Regions from separate parts of the Nonomuraea composti genome, predicted to be linked through region 2. Evidence: riboswitches for the same ligand, from Rfam matches in the RefSeq annotation. Region 2 holds a riboswitch; each other region holds the start of a gene.
What was found. A riboswitch is a leader RNA that binds a small molecule or an ion and turns the genes downstream of it on or off. The one in region 2 is predicted to bind thiamine pyrophosphate.

Region 1 (4,331 bases), on a different contig from region 2:
ATGTCCACCCGCAGGTCGAGCAGGGTGCCGTTGCTGTGCAGGCGCCTGGTGCGCAGCGACACGGGCTCGCCCGTGCGCACCCGCTCCAGGGCGGCGGTGTGCTCGGTGGTCAGCTCGTCCGGCACGATGGGCGCCCTGCGCCCGATCACCTCGTCCGCGCTCCAGCCGAACACCCGCTCCGCCGCGGCGTTCCACACCAGCACGCTCTGATCCCGGTCGAGCGCCACGACGGCGTTGGGCGAGCTGGCGAGCGCCGCGCGAGCGATCTCATCGTCACTACCGGCCCATTCGTCCCCCACTACTCCATAGTGCACGTGGTGCGGTGGGTGCGTCGGGAGATCCGTCCGATACGCTGCGGTCACGGTGATTCCCGGCGGTGGGAGGGTGCGAGGCATGTCGAGCAACGATCTCGATGCCCTGTTGCGGGTGACCTCCAGCACCTATCGGGGCGAGACCCCGCCCGACATCGCCTTCGGCACCTACGACGGCGCCGTGGGCAGGCTGGTGCTGGCCGTCACCGGCAAGGGCATCGCGGCGTGCAGCTTCGAGGCAGAGAACGACGTGTACGAGCTGGTCAGCCGGCACGTGGGCACGTTCATCGGGCCCGACGCCAGGCGGCTCGACCCGGTGCGCAGAGAGCTCGACGCGTACTTCTCGGGGCGGCTGCGCACGTTCGCCACACCGGTGGACCTGGCGCTGGCCACGCCGTTCGCGCGCACGGTGCTGCAGAAGACCATGGCCGTCCCCTACGGCACCACCACGACCTTGGAGCGCATCGGCGAGAGCATCGGCCGGCCGCGCGCGCTGCGCGCCATCGGCAACGCCCTCGCCTCCAACCCCGTCTGCGTGATCGTGCCCTGCCACCGGGTGGTGCGCGAGGACGGCGCGCTCGGCGACTACGCGGGCGGGCAGCACGCCAAGCAGCACCTGCTCAACGTCGAACGGAAGGCCTCCGCACCAGCAGGCCGATGAGCAGCGTGACCACGGCGGCCACCAGCGCGCCGCCCAGCGCCCCGTTCATCCACACCTGCCGGGTGAAGCCGATGGCCTCGCGCGCGCCCGCCCAGAACGCGTCCCACGCCGCGATCGTCGGCGTCGAGGTCGTCAGCCAGTAGGCCGCGAAGCCCAGCGCCCACGGCACCAGCATCGACCAGCGCGACGGCGCCCACTCCTCGGTGTTCCAGCGCCGGGCGCCGCCGAGCAGGAAGTAGTCCACGGCCAGCACCGCGAACATCGGCACGAACACCGCGCCGATCACGCCCAGGAACGCGCCGTACGAGGTCACGTCCACGAGCAGGGCGATCACGACGGTGAGCACGCCGATGGCGACGGAGAAGACCCGGCGGTCCACGCGGGGCATCAGGTTCTGCAGCGAGACCGTGGTGGAGTAGACGTTGGCGAACGACTGGTCGGTCTCGCGCAGCACGAGGATCGCGAAGAACAACGCGCCCAGCGGCACCGCGACGAACGTGCCGAACACGGAGTCGGCGTCGCCCGCCAGCGCCACCGCGTACACGCCGAGCCCCAGGCAGGCCACCTGGGCCAGCGTGTAGCCGCCGACGACCCCGGTGAAGGCGGCGCCGGTGGAGCGCGAGTGCCGGGCGAAGTCGGCCGCCATCGGCACCCACGAGACCGACAGCGCGATCACGTAGTCGACCGCGGCGGGGAAGGCCGTCCACGAGCCGCCCTCCTGCGGCGGCGCCTCCCGCAGGAAGAACCAGGCGAACCAGACCAGCGCGACGATCACCCCGACGGTCACGTACCGGCGCAGCACCCGGATCGACCCGAGCGGCCAGATCGTCAGCGCCGTGGTCAGCACCCCCGCCACGATCACCCACACCGCGTACGGCACGGGGAAGATCGTGCCCGCGGCGGTGGCGATCACCCACAGCTCGAACGCGCCCCAGCCGAGCATCTGCACGATGTTCAGCACCGTCGGCACGTACGAGATCCGGGCCCCGAACAGCCCGCGCAGCAGCACCATCGCCGGCTGCCCCGTCTGCGTGCCCGGCACCGCCGACAGGCCCACCATGGCCGTGCCGATCAGGCTGCCGACCACGGTGGCCACGAGCGCCGCCGCGAGGCTCAGCGGGGCGTTGCCCAGCGGGTCGACCAGGAACATCGCCCCGGAGAAGCCGAGGAGGCTGACGCCGAGGTTCGCCCAGAGCGCGCCCTGGTCGAGCACGCCCAGCGTCTTCGGCGGCCGCCCTTCGAGTGTCAGCGGAACTTCGTCGGCGACATGCGACATCGCACACTCCCTACGCCGGCATTACCCGGACAGGTTCAGGCGGTCGGCAGCAGCGGTATCTGCCCTCTCAGCCTGGTTGCCCCAAGCTCCCGCGACGATCTGTAGTTTGTGCCCTCATCATGCCTCAATGACGGCAGAACCACCATAGTGGGCGAGTTCAGGCGACGTACGGCGGCTGTCCCGTTTCGCTGACCATCGGCCGGCGGGCGGACTCCCACGCCTGCATGCCGCCGCCCACGTTGATCGCCTCGCGCCCGAGCTGGTTGAGCCAGGCCGCCACGTTCATGGACCGGCCGCCCACCCGGCAGACGACGTAGACGGGACGGTCGCTCGGCACCTCGTCCACCCGGCCCTGGATCTGGGTCATGGGGATGTGGACGGCCTCAGGCGCGTGGCCGGCCAGCCATTCGTCCTGCTCGCGGACGTCGAGCAGGTAGGCGTCTGCGGGAACGGCGGTGGCCTCGATCTCGGGAACGGTCATGTCTCCATCATCTCGCGCCTGGCATCGTAGGACGCACGGGCCGCGATGATCTCCTCCTGGTGCTGCTCGGTCCACGTCACCAGCGACTTGATGGTCTGGTGCAGCGTCCGGCCGAGCGGCGTCAGCTCGTAGTCCACGCGTGGCGGCACGACCGGGTGCACGGTGCGGCTGACCAGGCCGTCGCGTTCGAGCTGGCGCAGCGTGACGCTGAGCATGCGCTGGCTGATGCCGTCGATCTCGCGGCGGAGCTGGGTGAAGCGCAGGCTCTGGCAGTCGAGCAGGGCGATGACCAGCAGCGACCACTTGTCGGCGATGCGGTCGAGTATCTGGCGGACCTCGCAGTCTTCACGCACGTCCCACTGGCGCACGTCGTAGTCGTCGTCCACGGTGCCTTCGCAGTAACCGAGTGATTGAGAAGTGCCTTCTTCCACGACAAATCATGCTGGCGCATGATGTGGGGCGGTTACAAGAGAGAACCGAATGCCTATTCGTAACCGGGGGTCTTTGTCATGCCTGTGCCCACCCGATCCTGGGGTGTCCTGATCGTGTTGTGCGGTGCCATCTTCCTTGAGGGCATCGACGTCGCCATGCTGAACGTCGCGCTCCCGTCCATCCGGGCCGACCTGGGGTTGTCCACCGGCATGCTGAGCGGGGTCGTGAGCGCGTACGTGCTGGGTTACGGCGGTTTCATGTTGCTCGGCGGGCGGGCGGCCGACCTGCTGGGGCGGCGGCGGATGTTCCTGCTCTGGCTGGTGGTGTTCCTGCTCTTCTCAGGGCTGGGCGGCTTCGCTGAGGAGGGGTGGGTGCTGCTGGTGGCCAGGTTCGTCACGGGGGTGGCCGCCGCGTTCATGACGCCCGCCGGCCTGTCCCTCATCACCACGAACTTTCCGGAGGGCCCGCAGCGCAACCGGGCCCTGCTGATCTACGCGGGCACCGCCGCCGGCGGCTTCGCGCTCGGTCTCGTGATCGGCGGGCTGCTGGCCGCGATGGGCTGGCGCTGGGTGTTCTTCGCGCCCGTCCTGCTGGCGCTGGCCATCCTGGTCGCCGCCGTCCCCCTGATCAAGGACCGGGGCGACCGCGCGGAGGGGAGCTTCGACGTGGCGGGCGCGATCACCATCACGGGGGCGATGATCCTGCTCGTCTACGGCGTCGTACGCCTGGAGCACCCCTCCGACGGCCCGCTCCTGACCGTGGGGGCCTTCGCCGCCGGCCTGGCCCTGCTCGCGCTCTTCGTCGCCGTCGAGCGCCGCTCCGCCAGCCCGCTCGTCCGCCTCGGGATCCTGCGCTCGGGCCCGCTGGTCCGCGCGAACGTCATGGCCGCGCTGCTCACGGCCTCCTTCTTCGGCTTCCAGTTCCTGGTCACGCTCTACCTCCAGGAGCTGCGCGGCTGGTCCACCGTCCAGACGGGCCTGGCCCTGCTGGCCGCCGCCGCGGACGTGGTGCTGGCCCCCACGCTCACACCCTGGCTGGTCAACCGGTACGGCAACGCCAAGGTCGTGCTCGGCGGCCTGCTGTCGGGCCTGCTGGCCTACGCGTTGTTCCTCGGCGTGGGCCTGGACTGGACGTACGCGGCCATGCTGCCGTCGATGCTGCTGATCGGCC
Region 2 (4,331 bases):
GTGGCCGGAGCCCGGCGAAGCTCGACCGGCTTCCACCGTGCCCTCCCGGCGGCGCTCGCCCTTTGTCTGGTCATCGTCCTGGGTGCCGGCGGCCTCGCTTGGAAGCGCGAGCACGACAGAACATGGGCCCAGGAACGCCTCGCCCTGGCTCGTGGGCTCGCACTACACGCCGCCGAGACGCGTGACACCGACCCGGTGACGGCACGCAGGTTCGGAGCAGCCGCGGTCGCGCTCCATCCCGACGAGCAGACACGCGCCGGGCTGGCGGACACCCTGCTCATGTGGCGGCGCGAGCACCTGTCCGGCCCCACGACCGGCGGTGATCAGGACGTGGCCCTGAGCGCTGACGGACAGATCGCTCTTACCGAGGACGCGGACGGAGTGAGTGTGCACGACCTCAAGACCTGGCTCGATCCGGAGGTCGCCGGGAAAGCCGGCCGGCTCGCCGTGCTGAAGGGACATGAAGGAGAGGTGACCGCGGTGGCGCTGTCGCCTGACGGGCGGACCGCCCTGGTAGGCGGCGGCGATGGCGCCACGATCGTCTGGGACCTTCTCGACCCGGCCCACCCGAGACGCGAGACCACGCTAGCCGGTGAGGTGAAGGACGGCCCCGTTCGCGAGCTGGCGCTCTCGGATGACAGCCGGACTGTCGTGGTCGGCGACGACAGCGGCCGCATGACCGTGTGGGATCTGACCGACACGTCCCGTCCAGCGCGGCGCTCGGTCACCCAGGCCGACCGCGACGGCGTACAGGACCTGGCGCTGAGCGCCGACGGCAGGACCGCCGTCACCGTGGGAGACGGAGGCTCAGCAGTCGTCTGGAACCTGGCGGACCTCTCAGATCCCGTCAGGACAGCCGAGCCCGCGTTCTCCGGCGGCCCGGTGACGGCCATGGCCATGAGCGCGAACGGCAGGACCGCGCTCGTCGCCGGCCCTGAGCGGGTCACCGTATGGAACCTCGATGATCCTTCGGCTCCCGGTGAGGTCGCCGGCGTGGATCTGCCGGACATCACCGGGATGGCCCTGACCTCGGACGGACGGACCGCCATCCTCGCGAGCAGCCTCGGTGACGGAATCCTCTGGAACCTGTCCCAGCCATCTCGCCCAGTCCGGCTGGCCTCCTTGAAGGGGAACACGGAGGACGTCAATGCCGTCGCCTTGAGCGCGGACGGCCGGGCCGCCCTGATGGCCAGCCCGTACCGAGGAGTGTTCGTCTGGAATCTCAGCGGCCTGGCCGACCTCGTCGCGGATCCCCTGAAGGCGATCTGCCGCCAGTCGGGCAACGGGGAGACCATCAGCAGGAAGGAGTGGACCACATTCGCGGGGGACGCGGACTGGTCACGGTACGGCGGCGGCGAAGAGGTGCTCTCCGTCTGCGCCATGCGCTGACCCCCTCCCCTGTTACAGTAGGCCGTTGACGCGGGGTGCCCGGAGGGCCGGGCTGAGATCACACCCGTCGAACCTGATCTAGCTCGTACTAGCGAAGGGACGTCACAGCCGTGAGCGCTGTTCCCAAAGTCCTGTCCATCGCGGGCACCGATCCCAGCGGCGGCGCCGGGATCCAGGCGGATCTGAAGACCTTCTCCGCGCTCGGCGCGTACGGCATGACTGTCGTCACCGCGCTCGTCGCGCAGACCACCACGGGCGTGACCGGCATCCACGAGGTGCCGGCCGAGTTCGCCGCCCAGCAGCTCGACACGTTGCTGACCGACGTGCCCGCCGACGCCGTGAAGATCGGCATGCTGGGCAACGCGGCGCTGATCAAGGCGGTGGCGGCGGCGCTCGACATCTACAAGCCGGCGTACGTGGTGCTCGACCCGGTCATGGTGGCCAAGAGCGGCGACCGGCTGCTGCCGGCCGACGCCGTCGCCGCGCTGCGCGAGACGCTGCTGCCCCGCGTCGACCTCATCACGCCCAACCTGCCCGAGGCGGCCGACCTGCTCGGGGAGGAGCCGGCCGCGAGCCTGGCCGACATGCACGGGCAGGCGCAGCGGCTGCGGGCGCTCGGCGCGCGGCAGGTGCTGCTCAAGGGCGGCCACCTCGACGGCGACACGTGCGTGGACGTGCTCGCGACGCCCGACGGCACGGTCGAGCTGTCCGCGCCCCGTATCGAGACGACGAACACGCACGGCACCGGCTGCACGTTGTCCTCGGCCATCGCCGCGCTGCGGCCCCGCCACGACGGCTGGGAGGGCGCGGTGCGGGCCGCGAAGGCGTACCTCACCGAGGCTCTGCGCGCGGCCGACAGCCTGCACGTCGGGCACGGCCACGGCCCCGTCCACCACTTCCACGCGATCTGGTGAGGGGGCCCACCATGTTCTGCGACGACGTCCGGCAGCGGACGGCCGAGCTGATGCGCGCCATCCACGAGCACCCCTTCATCACCGCGCTCGGCGACGGCACCCTCGACCCGGGCCGGTTCGGCTTCTACATCGCCCAGGACGCCCGCTACCTGGAGGCGTTCTCCAAGGCCCTGGCCACGGCGTCGGCGCGGGCCACGGATCCGGGCGAGGCGGCGTTCTGGGCGCGGAGCGCGCACACCGCGCTGGCCGCCGAGCGCATGCTGCACGCCGGGTACATCGAGGAGCTGGGCGTGGAGGGCTTCGACGCCTCGCCCACGTGCCTGGCGTACGCGTCCTACCTCCAGGCCACCGCGCTGACGGCGCCCTACCCGGTGATCGCGGCGGCGGTGCTGCCGTGCTTCTGGATCTACCAGGACGTCGGCACGGCGCTGCTGGAGCGCGTCGGCGACACCGGCGGCCACCCGTACGGCAAGTGGATCTCCACCTACGCCGACCCGGGCTTCGCGGCCTCCGTGGAGCAGGCCAAGGCGATCGCCGACCGGCTCGCCGCCACCGCCGGGCCCGACCTGCGCGCGGCGATGGCGCAGGCGTACTGCCGGGCGGCGGCGTACGAGTGGATGTTCTGGGACAGCGCGTGGCACCGCGAGACGTGGCCCACCCAGCGGTGGCTATCCGCTTGAGGAGGCCCTGGCCATCATCTCCTTCTCCTCGCGGGTGGCGATGAGCCCGGCCGGGGCGTAGATCTTCGACTCCTCGAACGGCTCCTCCGTGCTGGGCAGCGGCTCCCGCGCCCGGATCGCCGTGACCCACACGCGGGCGGCGTCGAGGATGACCACGATGATGAGGAGGGCGAACAGCGCCGCCAGCACGCCGTCGACGGTGGAGTTGACCACGATCTGCTGCATAGCGCCGGTCGTCTTGGCCGGCGGGAGGAGCTGCCCCTGGTCGAGCGCGGCCTGGTAGCGGTCGCGCTGGGCGAAGAAGCCGAGCGTCGGGTCGGGCGAGAACACCTTCTGGTAGCTGGCGGTCAGCGTGACCGCCGCGTCCCAGGCCAGCGGCACGCCCGTCACCCACGCCCATTTGAGCCGGCCGCTCTTGATCAGCAGCGTCGTGGCCACGGTCAGCGCGACGGCGGCGAGGAGCTGGTTGGCGATGCCGAACAGCGGGAAGAGCTGGTTGATGCCGCCGAGCGGGTCGTTGACGCCCTGGTAGAGGAAGTATCCCCAGGCGGCCACGACCACGGCGCTGGTCGCGACCAGGCCGGGCCACCAGCTCACCCGGGAGATCGGCCGCCACAGGTTGCCCAGCGTGTCCTGGAGCATGAAGCGGCCCACCCGCGTGCCGGCGTCCACGGTGGTGAGGATGAACAGCGCCTCGAACATGATCGCGAAGTGGTACCAGAACGCCTGCAGCGCCGTGCCGCCGAGGAAGCCGGAGAAGATCTGCGAGATGCCCACGGCCAGCGTGGGCGCGCCGCCCGTCCTCGCGATCAGCGTCTGCTCCTGCACGGCCGCCGCGGCGGCCTGGAGGTCCTGCGGCGTGATGACGAAGCCCATGTTCGTGACCGCCGCGGCGGCACTCTGCACGGTGGGGCCGAGCACGCCGGCCGGGGAGTTCATCGCGAAGTAGAGGCCGGGGGTCAGCACGCAGGCCGCGGTGATCGCCATGACCGCCACGAACGACTCCATGAGCATGGAGCCGTAGCCGATCATGCGGACCTGGGTCTCCTTCTGGATCATCTTCGGCGTCGTGCCGGACGAGATCAGCGAGTGGAACCCGGACAGCGCCCCGCACGCGATGATGATGAACACGAACGGGAACAGCGACCCGGCGAACACCGGCCCCTTGCCGTTGAAGGCGAAGTCGGTGAAGGCCGTGGTGCGCAGCGGCGGCGCGGTGATCGCGATGCCGATGGCGATCAGCACGATCGTGCCGATCTTCATGAACGTCGAGAGATAGTCGCGCGGCGCCAGCAGCATCCACACGGGCAGCACCGCCGCCACGAACCCGTACGCGATCAGCCACAGC
Region 3 (4,331 bases), on a different contig from region 2:
GCGCTCGCCACCAGCGTGTCGACCAGCGGCGGCACCTCCGGCGCCACCGACGACGGCGCCGGCACCGTGTCGTGGACGTGCCGGTAGGCCACCGACATCGGGGTCTCCCCGTCGTACGGCTGCTGCCCCGTCACCAGCTCGAACAGCATGATGCCCGCGGCGTAGACGTCGCTGCGCACGTCGGCGGCGCCGGTGATGACCTGCTCCGGCGCCATGTAGCCGACCGTGCCGATCATCACGCCGGTACGGGTCTGGTTCGTCGCCTCGATCGCCTTGGCCAGGCCGAAGTCGACGACCTTGACCCGGCCGTCGTCGGTCATCAGGACGTTCTCGGGCTTGACGTCGCGGTGGACCATCCCGGCCTGGTGGGCGGCGCCGAGCGCGGCGAGCACCGGGATCATGATCTCGAGCGCCTCGCGGGCGGGCAGCCTGCCGCGCTCCCGCAGGATGTCGCGCAGGGTCCGGCCCGGGACGTACTCCATCGACAGGTAGACGACGTCGTTGTCGGTGCCCTGGTCGAAGACGTGCACCACGTTGGGGTGCGAGAGGCTGGCAACCGACTTGGCCTCGCCGATGAACCTTCTGACGAACGCAGGGTCCTCGGCGAGCGAGCGGTGCATGACCTTCAGCGCCACCGTCCGGTCGAGCCGGATGTCGAGCGCCAGGTAGACGGTCGCCATACCGCCCCGGGCGATCCGGCTCTCGATGCGGTAGCGCCCATCGAGGAGCCGCCCGACCAGGGGGTCCGCAGTCGTCGTATCCACCCCGCCGAGTTTACGGGCGTTTTGCCACCGGCATGGCCCTGGCGCCCGAAACCGATGCGGAGACGTTCTCCACGGAACGTCCCCGCCCGGTCGCGCAGCGGCATCGGCCCTGAAGGCGCGCCGCTGTCAAGGGGCCATCGGGGACGACGCCTCGGCGTAGCGGCGGCGCGGGATGCGGCCCGCCTGCCGGGCCAGCCGCCCGGCCGTCACGGCCGCCTTCATGGCCGCCGCCATGAGGTCGGGCCGCTGTGCCCGGGTGACCGCCGTGGCCAGCAGGACGGCGTCGCAGCCCAGCTCCATCGCCAGCGCGGCGTCGCTGGCCGTGCCGATGCCCGCGTCGAGGATGACCGGCACCGAGGCGGCCTCCACGATGAGCTCGATGTTGTGCGGGTTGCGGATGCCGAGCCCCGAGCCGATCGGCGCCCCCAGGGGCATCACGGCGGCGCAGCCGGCCTGCTCCAGCCGCCGCGCCAGCGCCGGGTCGTCGCCGATGTACGGCAGCACCACGAACCCCTCGGCCACCAGCCGCTCGGCCGCGTCGAACGTCTCGATCGGGTCGGGCAGCAGCGTCCGCTCGTCGGCGATGACCTCCAGCTTGACCCAGTCGGTGCCCAGCGCCTCCCTGGCCAGCCGGGCCGTCAGCACGGCCTCGCCCGCGGTGAAGCAGCCCGCCGTGTTCGGCAGCACCTTGATGTCGCGCTGGCGCAGCACGTCGAGGACGGAGCCGCGGGTGCCGGGGTCGAGCCGGCGCATCGCCACCGTGGTCAGCTCGGTGCCCGACGCGACCAGCGCCTGGTCGAGCACCTCCAGCGAGGGCGCGCCGCCGGTGCCCATGATGAGCCGGGAGGAGAACTTCTCCCCGGCGATGATCAGATCATCCACCTTGCACCGCCGTCAGCACCTCCACGCGGTCACGGTCGCGCAGCGCCGTCGTCTCCCAGGCGCCGCGCGTGACCACCTCGTCGTTCACGGCCACGGCCACTCCGGTGGTGGCCGAGGTCAGCGTGTGTACGGCCTGGGCCACGGTCATGCCGTCGGCCACCTCGTGGGTAGAGCCGTTGATCACAACAATCATGAAATTTCCCGAAATCTCCCTGGCGCGCACAGCGCCGCCAGCTCGCTCTCCTCACCCAGCAGGATCGCGGTCGTGAGCGGGGCCAGCAGGACGCCGCCCCGGTGATGCCCCGTCGCGTACGCCAGCCCCGGCGTCCCGCTCGGGCCGATCAGCGGAAGGTTGTCCGGAGTGCCCGGACGCAGCCCCGCCACCACGTCGGCGACCTCCAGCTCGGTGACGCCCGGCACCAGCTCCCTGGCGTCCCGCAGCAGCTCGTAGAGCCCGCCCGCCGTCACCTTCGTGTCGAAGCCCATCTCCTCCTGCGTGGCCCCGACCACGAGCTCGCCGTCGCCCCGGGGGACCAGGTAGACGGGCGAGCCGTGCACGGTGCCGCGTACACACCGGCTGAGCAGCGGCCGCGGCGAGCGCAACCGCATGATCTGCCCCTTGACCGGCCGCACCGGCACCTCGGCCAGCTCCGAGCTCCACGCCCCGGCCGCCACCACGACCCGCTCACCCCGCACCTCACCCCGCGCCTCGCCGGGCACCTCTCCCGGGCCGTGCTCGGGCTCGTGCTCGTGCTCGGGCTCGTGCTCGGGCTCCTGATCGGAGGACGGCGGGGCGAGGCGTACCCCCGCGACCCTTCCGCCCTCGTACAGGAGCCCGGTCGCGCGCGCCCGCACCACGGGGACGCCCAGCCGCTCCAGCGCGGCCAGCAGGGCCGCCGTCACGCGGCGCGGGTCCACCCACGCGTCGCCCGGCGCGAGCAGGCCGCCGCGCACGGACGGGGCCAGCATGGGCTCCAGGCGGCGGCACTCACGGCCGGTGAGCCGCTCGACCGGCAGCCCCAGCTTCTCCATGTACGCGGCCAGCTCGCCCAGCGCGGCCATGTCATCGGCCCCGAACGCGACGTCCAGGGTCCCGTCGGCCCGCAGATCCAGCGCCCGCGCCTCGGCCCGCGCCACGCCGCCCTCTGCCGTGAAGCCCGCGTCGGCGGCCAGCTCGGCGGCGAAGGCGGGCCAGCGCCGCAGCGAGGCCACCCCCAGCCGCAGCAACGGCCCCTCGGTGTAGGTCACCTCGCTGACCGGCGCGAGCATCCCCGCCGCCGCGTACGAGGCCCCCTTGCCGGGAGCCGGATCCACCACGGTGACGGGCCGCCCCTCGCGCGCCATCCGCCAGGCCACCGAGAGCCCGACGACCCCGCCACCCACGATCACATCCACCTGCGCTCCCTTCGCCGGCATGATCCGGATCAGGTGTCTTGCGGTCGAAGGCCCGTGAAAGCCTTCCTCTCAGCCCGGTGAACGGCCGGACTCCCGCGCGTCTTACCCGAACAGCCTACGGCCTCGGTGCGACGCCCGGGCACGCCCCCCGTTATGGTCATGAGCGTGAACCATGTCGTGGTGGTGGGAGCCGGCCTGGCCGGAGTGCGTACGGTGGAGGCCCTGCGCGGGCGCGGCTTCACCGGCCGGATCACGCTGATCGGCGAGGAGCGCCATCGGCCCTATGACCGTCCGCCGCTGTCCAAGGCGGTGCTGAAGGGCGAGGCCGACACCAGCTACGTCGACACCGACCTCGACGCTCTCGGCGTCGAGTTCTGGGCGGGCGTCGCCGCCAAGTCGCTGCGTCCCGGCGTCGTGGAGACCACCGAGGGCGAGGTCCCCTACGACGGCCTCGTGATCTCCACCGGCGCCGACCCGATCCGGCTGCCCGGCGACGGCCCGCAGCACGTCCTGCGCACCATCGACGACGCCCACGAGCTGCGCGCCGTGCTCGTCCCCGGCGCCCGCGTCGCGATCATCGGCGCCGGCTGGATCGGCGCCGAGGTCGCCACCGCCGCCCGCCGCGCCGGCTGCGAGGTCACGGTCATCGAGAGCGCCTCCACGCCGCTGTCGACCGCCGTCGGCACCGAGATCGGCGGGCGCACCCTGCCCTGGTACGACGGCCTCGACCTGCGGCTCGGCGTCATGGTCGACTCCGTCGACGAGGGCGGCGTGCGGCTGGTCGGCGGCGAGTTCGTCGACGCGCACGTCGTCGTCACCGGCATCGGCGTCCGCCCCGCCGTCGAATGGCTCGCCGACGCCGACATCGACCTGCACAACGGCGTCGTCACCGACGAGCACCTGCGCGCCTCGCTGCCCGGCGTCGTCGCCGTCGGCGACTGCGCCGCCTGGTGGTCGCGCCGCTGGCGCACCCGCCTGCGGGTCGAGCACTGGGACACCGCCCTCAACGCCCCCGAGGTCGCCGCCGCGACGCTGCTGGGCGAGGAGGCGGTGTACGACCCGGTGCCGTACTTCTGGTCCGAGCAGTTCGGGCACATGCTCCAGTACGCCGGCCACCACCCCGCGGGCGACCGGCTCATCTATCGCGGCGAACCCGAGGACAAATGGTCGGCCGTCTGGCTCACCGCCGACGACACCCTCGCCGCCGTCCTCGCCGTGGACCGGCCGCGCGATCTCGTCCAAGGACGCCGTATCATCGACGCCGGGTCCCGTCTCGACGCGGAACGCCTG
Region 4 (4,331 bases), on a different contig from region 2:
GAGCAGTGGGAGCACACGTTCGCGGTCAACATCCACAGCTACTACCGCGTCACGAAGGCCGCGCTCCCGCACCTGCGGGAGGGCGCGGCCATCGTGAACACCTCGTCGATCAACGGCCTGCGCGGCAACAAGACGCTGATCGACTACGCCGCCACCAAGGGCGCCATCAACGCCTTCACCTACTCCATGGCCCAGAACCTGGTCGAGCGCGGCATCCGGGTCAACGCCGTCGCGCCCGGACCGGTGTGGACGCCGCTGATCCCGGCGACCATGCCGCAGGAGAAGGTGGAGCAGTTCGGCAAGCAGGTGCCGATGGGGCGGGCCGCCGACCCGGACGAGATCGCCCCGTCGTACGTGTTCTTCGCCTCGAACCGGCTCTCGTCGTATTACACGGGCGAGGTGCTGGCCCCGATCGGCGGGGAGACGCTGCCGGGTTAGGCGCGGCCCGCGTCCTTGATGGACACGATCGAGGCGGTCTGGAACTTCTTGTGCCCCTTGCCGTCGCCGCCGACGGTGGCCGTGTAGGTCTTGTACGTCCAGCTCAGGCTGTACTTGATGGTGATCTTGTGCTTGGTCGTGCACCGGTTGTGCCAGTAGACGGTCACCGAGGTGTTCCCGTCGCCCCAGGACCAGGCGAAGCACCCGGCCACCCCCCGGTGGACGTCGGCGGAGGCCGGCGTGGCGGCGAGCCCTGCGACGACGGCGGACGCGGCGGCGACGACCGCCGCGCGAGTTCTGATCGACACGAAAGATCCTCTCTTCTGGTGGTCGTGGAAGCCCCGGCCGGGCTCACTGTCACGTTGCCACCAGAAGAGCGGCAATCCCCGTCATCAATGTCCAGACCTGCGGGTTTGGACATTGGACAATGCGTCACTCCACGTAGATCGTGCCCCCGAGCCGCCGGAACTCGGCCGCCTTCTCCGCGTACCCCGCGTCCCTGATCTCGTGGCTGATCCGCATCGAGCAGAACTTGGGGCCGCACATCGAGCAGAAGTGCGCGGTCTTCGCGGGCGCGGCCGGCAGCGTCTCGTCGTGGAACGAGCGCGCCGTCTCAGGGTCGAGCGACAGGTCGAACTGGTCCTCCCAGCGGAACTCGAAGCGCGCGTCCGACAGCGCGTCGTCCCACGCCTGCGCGCGCGGATGCCCCTTGGCCAGGTCCGCCGCATGAGCGGCGATCTTGTACGTGATCACGCCGGTCTTGACGTCGTCCTTGTCGGGCAGGCCCAGATGCTCCTTGGGGGTGACGTAGCAGAGCATGGCCGTGCCGTACCAGCCGATCATGGCGGCCCCGATGCCCGAGGTGATGTGGTCGTAGCCGGGCGCGATGTCCGTCACGAGGGGGCCGAGCGTGTAGAACGGGGCGTCGTCGCAGAGCTCGCGCTGCAGGTCGACGTTCTCCTTGATCTTGTGCATGGGCACGTGGCCCGGCCCCTCGATCATCACCTGGACGTCGTGCTCGCGCGCGATCGCCGTCAGCTCGCCCAGCGTGCGCAGCTCCGCGAACTGGGCCTCGTCGTTGGCGTCGGCGATCGAGCCGGGGCGCAGCCCGTCGCCCAGCGAGTACGACACGTCGTAGCGGGCCAGGATCTCGCACATCTCGGCGAAGTTCTCGTACAGGAAGCTCTCGCGGTGGTGCGCCAGGCACCAGGCGGCCATGATCGAGCCGCCCCGCGAGACGATGCCCGTCTTCCGCCCGGCGGTCAGCGGCACGTGCGCCAACCGCACGCCCGCGTGCACGGTCACGTAGTCGACGCCCTGCTCGCACTGCTCGATCAGCGTGTCGCGGTAGACCTCCCACGACAGCAGCTCCGGCCGGCCCTTCACCTTCTCCAGCGCCTGGTAGATCGGCACCGTGCCGACCGGGACGGGCGAGTTGCGCAGGATCCACTCCCGGGTCTCGTGGATGTCGGCGCCGGTGGACAGATCCATGATCGTGTCGGCGCCCCAGCGCGTCGCCCACGTCATCTTCTCGACCTCCTCCTCGATGGAGGAGGTGACGGCCGAGTTGCCGATGTTGGCGTTGATCTTCACGAGGAACTCGCGGCCGATGATCATCGGCTCGGACTCCGGGTGGTTGACGTTCGCGGGGATGATGGCCCGGCCGGCGGCCACCTCCTGGCGGACGAACTCGGGGGTGACGCCCTCGCGCACCGCGACGAACTCCATCTCCCTGGTCACCAGCCCGCGCCGGGCGCAGCCCACCTGCGTGACCGGGTGACCCGCCCGCGCCCGCTCCCGCACCCACTCCTCGCGCCGGCGCGGCAGGCCCCGCCGCGGGTCCGGCTCGTAGGCGGGGTCGGTGTACGGGCCCGAGGTGTCGTACAGCGTCACCGACGAGCCGTTCGACAGGCGCACCTCGCGCATCGGCACCCGCAGCTCACCTTGGTAAACCTTGGAAAAACGCGCGCTCGTCATCGCGCAAACTCCCTTCGCCGGCATTATCCGGAGCAGGTTCTGGCGGTCGGCGGCTGTCAGCCGTCCTCTCAGCCCGGTCTCCACCGGGCTCCCGCGTTGGTCGGCGGTGATCGTACCCACGCCCCGGCCCGCCCGAAACCCGCGCCGCGCAGGTTTGGCGATCGCCGTCAGCGGTACGGTCCCCATCAGGGGAAACATGAAGAGATTCGCCGCTGTCGCAGGACTCATCGTCGTGCTGGCCGCGTCCGGCGCCACCGCCGCCGCCGGGGACGGCATGGATCGGCACGAAGTCAGCCAGGAACAGTACGACACTCTGATCGCCCAGTGCCGCTACTCCGACACGGGGAAGGCGAAGTGCCGGGCGGCCGTCAAGCGCATGTACCGCGTCGGCAGGACCGACCCGGGGCTCGACTGCCGCACCTACTCCGGCGTCACCGTCTGCGGCACGCTCAAGCTCAGCAGGTCCGAGCGCAGGTGCGCCCGCGACTCCGAGGCACAGGGGCTGCCGTTCCGCCGTGCCGAGGTCGAGTGTTACGCGCTGTCATGATCGTCGTAGGGGTGGACGGCTCCCGTACCGGGCTGGAGGCCGCCGGCTGGGCCGCCGCCGAGGCCCGGCTCAGGCAGGCGCCGCTGACCGTCGCGCACGCCGTGCCGAAGTGGGTGTGCGAGGGCGCCGTCCGCTACGCCGAGGTGGCCCAGTGGATGCGCGACGGCGCCGAGACCGTCCTCACCGCCGCCTGCGAACGCGCCCGCCGGGTGTGGCCCGAGGTGCGCCTCGACGGCGCGCTGCTCCCCGGCGACCCCCGCTCGGCGCTGGTCAAGGCGTCCGAGGAGGCCGAGCTGCTGGTGGTGGGCAGCCGCGGCATCGGCGGCGTGCGCGGCCTGCTGGTCGGATCCGTCGCGTACGGCGTCGCCGCGCACGCGCCCTCCGACGTCGTGCTCATCCACGACCCGCCCCCGTCGCCGCGCGGCGAGGTCGTGGCCGGCACCGACGGCTCACCCGGCGCCGGGCGGGCCCTCGACTTCGCCTTCACCGAGGCCGAGCTGCGCGGCGCCCGGCTCCGCGTCGTCCGCGCATGGGCCTGGCCCCAGCCCGGCGGCTTCGAGCCCGCCTCCCGCGAGAGCGAGCAGGACACGCTGCGTGCGCTGAAAGAGTCGCTGGCCGGGCACCGGGAGCGGCACCCCGGGGTGCACGTGGTGGCCGAGGTCGTGCACGGGCACCCGGTGGAAGTGCTCAAGGAGGCGTCCGCGCGCGCCGACCTGCTGGTGGTCGGGTCCAGGGGGCACGGGCAGCTCGCGGGCATGCTCATCGGCTCCATCAGCCAGGCGCTCCTGCACCACGCGCCGTGCCCGCTGGCGGTCGTGCGCCGCTGAAAGTTACATCCGTCCGCCCAGGTCAGCACCCCGCCATGATCGTCGTGCTTCCCGGGCCCGCTCCCGCGATCCTACGATTCGCGCAGGCTCGGGAGCTGCCGCCGCTCCTACGTTTCGCACAGGCGTACGGACGGGAGAGCACACGATGTTTCGTGCAGGCGTACGGACGGAAAAGCGCACGATGCGCAGCAGGACCACGATCGTCTCGGTAGTGACGGCGCTGGTGGCGCTGGCGGCGGCGGTGTTATTCGCGGCCACGGCCACGGCGAGCGCCGCCCCCATCAAGATCATGCCCCTGGGCGACTCCATCACCGGCTCCCCCGGCTGCTGGCGGGCCCTGCTCTGGAACCGCCTCCAGAGCACCGGCCACACCAACATCGACTTCGTCGGCACCCTGCCGCCGCAGGGCTGCGGGGTCTCCTACGACGGCGACAACGAGGGACACGGCGGCTACCTCGCCACCAACGTCGCCAACCAGGGCCTGCTGCCCGGCTGGCTCTCCGCCACCAAGCCCGACATCGTCCTGATGCACTTCGGCACCA

Region 1: linked by a shared signal. The riboswitch ahead of HCN51_RS32080 (purine-cytosine permease family protein) and the one ahead of thiD (bifunctional hydroxymethylpyrimidine kinase/phosphomethylpyrimidine kinase) in region 2 are both predicted to bind thiamine pyrophosphate.
Region 3: linked by a shared signal. The riboswitch ahead of HCN51_RS51745 (FAD-dependent oxidoreductase) and the one ahead of thiD (bifunctional hydroxymethylpyrimidine kinase/phosphomethylpyrimidine kinase) in region 2 are both predicted to bind thiamine pyrophosphate.
Region 4: linked by a shared signal. The riboswitch ahead of thiC (phosphomethylpyrimidine synthase ThiC) and the one ahead of thiD (bifunctional hydroxymethylpyrimidine kinase/phosphomethylpyrimidine kinase) in region 2 are both predicted to bind thiamine pyrophosphate.

What each region holds. Positions count from the first base shown of each region.
Region 1 is NZ_JAATEP010000026.1:83,782-88,112, forward strand. Features, by position in the region: gene HCN51_RS32070 (ATP-binding protein) at 1-299, opposite strand, end outside; gene HCN51_RS32075 (methylated-DNA--[protein]-cysteine S-methyltransferase) at 394-972, shown strand; gene HCN51_RS32080 (purine-cytosine permease family protein) at 932-2,248, opposite strand; TPP riboswitch at 2,239-2,351, opposite strand; gene HCN51_RS32085 (rhodanese-like domain-containing protein) at 2,406-2,729, opposite strand; gene HCN51_RS32090 (winged helix-turn-helix transcriptional regulator) at 2,726-3,115, opposite strand; gene HCN51_RS32095 (MFS transporter) at 3,239-4,331, shown strand, end outside.
Region 2 is NZ_JAATEP010000014.1:70,475-74,805, reverse strand. Features, by position in the region: gene HCN51_RS21050 (WD40 repeat domain-containing protein) at 1-1,389, shown strand, start outside; TPP riboswitch at 1,411-1,506, shown strand; gene thiD (bifunctional hydroxymethylpyrimidine kinase/phosphomethylpyrimidine kinase) at 1,500-2,303, shown strand; gene HCN51_RS21040 (TenA family protein) at 2,315-2,983, shown strand; gene HCN51_RS21035 (carbon starvation CstA family protein) at 2,972-4,331, opposite strand, start outside.
Region 3 is NZ_JAATEP010000074.1:1,200-5,530, reverse strand. Features, by position in the region: gene pknB (Stk1 family PASTA domain-containing Ser/Thr kinase) at 1-764, opposite strand, end outside; gene HCN51_RS51755 (thiazole synthase) at 891-1,646, opposite strand; gene thiS (sulfur carrier protein ThiS) at 1,639-1,839, opposite strand; gene HCN51_RS51745 (FAD-dependent oxidoreductase) at 1,836-3,041, opposite strand; TPP riboswitch at 3,031-3,148, opposite strand; gene HCN51_RS51740 (NAD(P)/FAD-dependent oxidoreductase) at 3,201-4,331, shown strand, end outside.
Region 4 is NZ_JAATEP010000004.1:169,145-173,475, reverse strand. Features, by position in the region: gene HCN51_RS08160 (SDR family oxidoreductase) at 1-438, shown strand, start outside; gene HCN51_RS08155 (hypothetical protein) at 435-746, opposite strand; gene thiC (phosphomethylpyrimidine synthase ThiC) at 871-2,415, opposite strand; TPP riboswitch at 2,408-2,520, opposite strand; gene HCN51_RS08145 (hypothetical protein) at 2,612-2,962, shown strand; gene HCN51_RS08140 (universal stress protein) at 2,959-3,789, shown strand; gene HCN51_RS08135 (cellulose binding domain-containing protein) at 3,971-4,331, shown strand, end outside.